2 regions of the Lysinibacillus sp. K60 genome follow, and region 2 is predicted to be linked to the other one. Evidence: riboswitches for the same ligand, from Rfam matches in the RefSeq annotation. Region 2 holds a riboswitch; the other holds the start of a gene.
The links. Region 2 has a riboswitch for S-adenosylmethionine ahead of metA (homoserine O-acetyltransferase MetA). Riboswitches for the same ligand answer to the same signal wherever they lie in the genome.
Positions count from the first base shown of each region.

Region 1: another riboswitch for S-adenosylmethionine. It lies ahead of HCH28_RS21280 (bifunctional homocysteine S-methyltransferase/methylenetetrahydrofolate reductase); the one in region 2 lies ahead of metA (homoserine O-acetyltransferase MetA).

Region 1 is NZ_JAASJR010000013.1:26,322-28,531, forward strand. Features, by position in the region: gene HCH28_RS21280 (bifunctional homocysteine S-methyltransferase/methylenetetrahydrofolate reductase) at 1-1,222, opposite strand, end outside; SAM riboswitch class I at 1,311-1,411, opposite strand; gene HCH28_RS21285 (protoporphyrinogen oxidase) at 1,511-2,210, opposite strand, start outside.
Region 2 is NZ_JAASJR010000012.1:22,678-24,887, reverse strand. Features, by position in the region: gene HCH28_RS20570 (hypothetical protein) at 1-321, shown strand, start outside; gene HCH28_RS20565 (nucleotide excision repair endonuclease) at 372-743, opposite strand; SAM riboswitch class I at 947-1,058, shown strand; gene metA (homoserine O-acetyltransferase MetA) at 1,182-2,117, shown strand; gene HCH28_RS20555 (GerAB/ArcD/ProY family transporter) at 2,158-2,210, opposite strand, start outside.

The DNA.
Region 1 (2,210 bases), on a different contig from region 2:
GAATACCTAAAGCATTTAACCCCATTAAATGGGATTGTAGACCAATTAAATTACGGTCGCGACATGTAATATGAGTTAGTGGGCGTACACTATGTGTGCTCTTCAACAATGCGCCCATTGCAATATTACTAATACGTGGAGAGGCCAGTGAATTGTCTGCCATCATAACTACATCTGCACCTGCATCATATAATTGCTTTGCTCCTTCAAGGAACCCATCGATCTCTAAATGTCTAGGTGTATCCAACTCTACTATGACAGAGCGTTCACGTTTAACTTTTTCATGAAGAGGCTCATACTTTGTTGGCTCCGCTTCCCGAACAATCTCAATCTTTTTAGGCTTCGCATGCTTCTCCTGAACCGGTGATAACTCTTCTAAATACTTCTTTGCTGCTGCAATATGTTTGGGTGTTGTACCACAGCAGCCCCCTATTAAGCGTACACCTTGATCACGCAATTCAACAGCCGCTCGACCAAAATAATCAGCTTCTGACTCATAAACGACACGCCCATCCTCTAAGTCCAGAAGTGAAGCATTTGGATAGGCTGACATAAATGCCTTATGAGGAAGTTCTACACCCTCAAATGCCAGAATTGTATGGTGTGGACCTAGTCGACAATTGACACCAACAATATCAGCACCTAGGGCTTCAAGCTCATGGAGAGCATTATTTAAAGACATCCCATTTTGTAAAACACCAGGCTCATGCATAGAAACTTGTGCAATAATCGGCAATTTTGTTTTTTCTCGTAGCATCTTTAAGGTTGCTGTTAATTCTTCAAAATCATAATAAGTTTCAAGTAAAAGGCCATCTGGATTCCCTGCAAGTAAGACTCTTGCTTGTTCTTCAATAGTCGCTAATATTTCATCCAAGGTTGCATCACTTTTACGAATTCCCCGAATACCACCAATTGTTCCTAAAACAAATTGACCGCCATCAGCCGCTGCTCGTTTTGCGATGGTGATAGCAGCTTCATTAAATTGTTGGACACGTGATTCTAATCCATAGCGAGCTAATTTAATGGCATTTGCACCGTACGTATTCGTTTGAATGATGTCAGCACCAGCTGCAATATATTCTCTATGAATCTTTTCAATTAACTCGGGTCTCTGAACATTCATTTCCTCATGGCAATACTCCAATCCATAGCCATATAGCACTGTGCCTATTGCACCGTCTGCCGTCAATACATGCGTTTTTAACCTTTCAAGCAATCCCATAAAATTAGCCTCTCTTTCTATGTCTCTATATAATAAAAAGCCTTCTTTCATAAAAAAGAAGGCTTTAACGATTCATCATTGTTGTTCCTTCTCATCTTCGACTCAACGGTCTTCTGGATTTAGCACCTGACAATAAAGTTGGTTGCTGAAGCTTCAATGGGCCAGTCCCTCTGCTTCTCTTGATAAGAATTAAGTATGAATTTTTTAAATAATTAAAAGAATCATATCGTTTACTGACGAATGAGTCAAGACTATTTCACATAACTAAGTTTTTTTTCACTTAAAATCTTAGAAATTGGCAAGTTCCTTTGCAAGCTCTTCGCCAATTTTTTTCCCATTTTGAATGCAAGCACCGATACCTACGCCAAAATATGAGCACCCTGCAATCGATAAATTAGGATATTTTTCATGTAATTCTTGTAGTAATCCTTGTAATGCCTCACGATGCGCTAGATCATATTTAGGCATTTGATCAATCCATTTTGTTACATTCACAACGGTTGGTTGCTCCTCTATTCCTAGGCTCTTTCTCACATCATCTAAAGCAACTGCTGCCAATTCTTCATCCGTCATGGCACGTAGTTGCTCATAGGCTGGATTGATGCTCTTATAAAAGAGTCGCACAAGTAATTTATTTTCTTTCGATGTATGCTTCCATTTACGACTAGTCCAAGTTGCTGCATTACAAGTAACGTCTGAATTATGGGAAACAATATAGCCTGTTCCATCTGCTGGCAATTTAGCATCTGGCACATCAAAACCTAAATAGATAGTAATCGCTGACGCTGTCGTAAATCGATCAAAATAGCGGTTTAAAGATTCATCCTGTAGCAGATTTTGGACAGTATCGTTCGGTAATGCTAAAACGACATAATCTGACTCAATAATTTCACCATTAGCTAAGGTAATAGTGTAGTTCTTATCTTGTTTTTGAACATTTAACGTAGTAACACCCTTGATAATTTCTACATCGGATAAGGTTTGTTCA
Region 2 (2,210 bases):
CCAACCAATCCACCAACGATTCATGAGCTAACGGTTGTCCCAGATAATGTCCAAAAAAATATTGTTTCTAATGACAGAATACAACTATTACATGAAAATGATGCTCCATATTATCTTGTTTATTATTCAAAAGGGAATGTATTGGCAAGTATTACAGCTGAGGGAAATAGGCTTATCATCCAGTTAGAAGAAGGCAGCGAGCAAAAGAAAGAGGCTCAGCCCTATGTTTTTCAAATCACCGTCAAGAATCCTGAGCTTGATACCATTGATTTGCGAATAAACGGTCAGAGTACGCCCATTGATCGTATGACCATTATGTGATAAAAGAAACCGAAATCTTTAGATGAGATTTCGGTTTCTTTATGAGATGTCTAATAAAAGACTTTGTCTACGTTATATTTAGAGCGGAAAGTATTAATCGCGTATGTTTCGTAAATTTCACGTTCCATTGGATCTTCTACTTCATAGACTTCAATTTTGAACACTTCATCACGATGGTTTTTCATCGGAGATACATTATCCTCGAAATGTTTTTTAATACGTTGACGAATTTTACGTGCTTTCCCAACAAATAATAGCTCATTCTTGTCATTATAGAATAAGAAAATGCCGCCTTTATCACGTGTGATTTTATGGAAGTCAATAAAACCGAAGTAAGGTGTGATTGGCACATCACCTGGTTTTAAATCTTGTTCACGTTGACGGATTACTAGATCTGGTTTTGGAAATTCAATTTTAATCAAACTATTCACGTTCCTCTCTCTTACTAAAAGTATATGGTAACATAATTACGGCATGTTTACCATAAATTTTAAATGCAGAAACACCACATATAGCAAGCTTAGTGTACATCAATTGAGCAAGGAACATGCACATGAATCACAAAATATTCTATGAATTATTGATATTCTAACTAGTTCGTGTTACAATTCAAGATAATTAAATAATCTTATCAAGAGAAGCTGAGGGATTTGGCCCGATGACGCTTCAGCAACCTCTAACAATTGTTAGAAAGGTGCTAATTCCAGCAAAGGATTTTTTCCTTTGAGAGATAAGAGTGGACGTGAAAAAAATCCTTCTCATTCTATCTCGTATGGAATGAGGAGGATTTTTTAATTTCGTTGCATCCTATGCAAGCAAGGTTTGCTAAAAGAGAGTGATTATAGAGAGGGGAAAGCAAGATGCCAATTAATATTCCGAAAAATTTACCAGCTGGAGAACATTTACGTGAGGAAAAAATCTTCGTCATGGAAGAAGATCGTGCGAAAACACAGCAAATCCGTCCATTAAATATATTAATATTAAATTTAATGCCTGAAAAAGAAAAAACAGAGCTCCAATTATTACGTTTATTGGGGAATACACCATTACAGGTGAATATTACCTTTTTGAATACAGCCACACACGAGTCTAAAAATGTGAGTAAATCCCATTTGCAGCTTTTTTACACAACGTTCAATCAGATTCGACACCGCCGCTATGATGGTATGATTATAACTGGTGCGCCAGTAGAAAAAATGGCTTTTGAAGAGGTCAACTATTGGCAGGAAATTTCAGAAATTATGGATTGGTCTAAAAAGAATGTGACATCCGTGCTACATATATGTTGGGGGGCACAGGCTGCATTGTATCATCATTATGGCATTGGGAAGGTCGAGCTTTCTGCTAAATGCTCAGGTGTCTATTCCCATGTGATTACAGATTTAACTGTAGATTTGGTACGTGGCTTTAGTGATTTATTTACTGCGCCCCACTCACGCTATACATCTGTTTCGATTGACGAGGTTCGCAATCATCCAGATCTACGATTATTATCCTATTCAGAGGATGCAGGGGTATTTATTGTACAATCAAAAGATAATAAAAATATTATGATTACGGGGCATCTAGAGTATGATGCGACAACGCTAGCCGATGAATACAGTCGCGATGTGGCGAAGGGCATAGATATCGCTGTTCCTGTAAACTACTTCCCGAATGACGATCCGACACAAGTGCCGATGAATACATGGCGTGCCCATACGCATCTATTATTCTCTAACTGGTTGAACTACTATGTTTACCAAGAAACACCATATGAATGGGATTTTGTAGATGAAATCGAATATCATATTTAATTAATAAAAAGTCTAATTTCTTTTCTAGCTTTAAAAGAAATTAGACTTTTTGATTGTCATTTTCTGTTTCCTGCTGAGGTGTTTCGTTTTTTT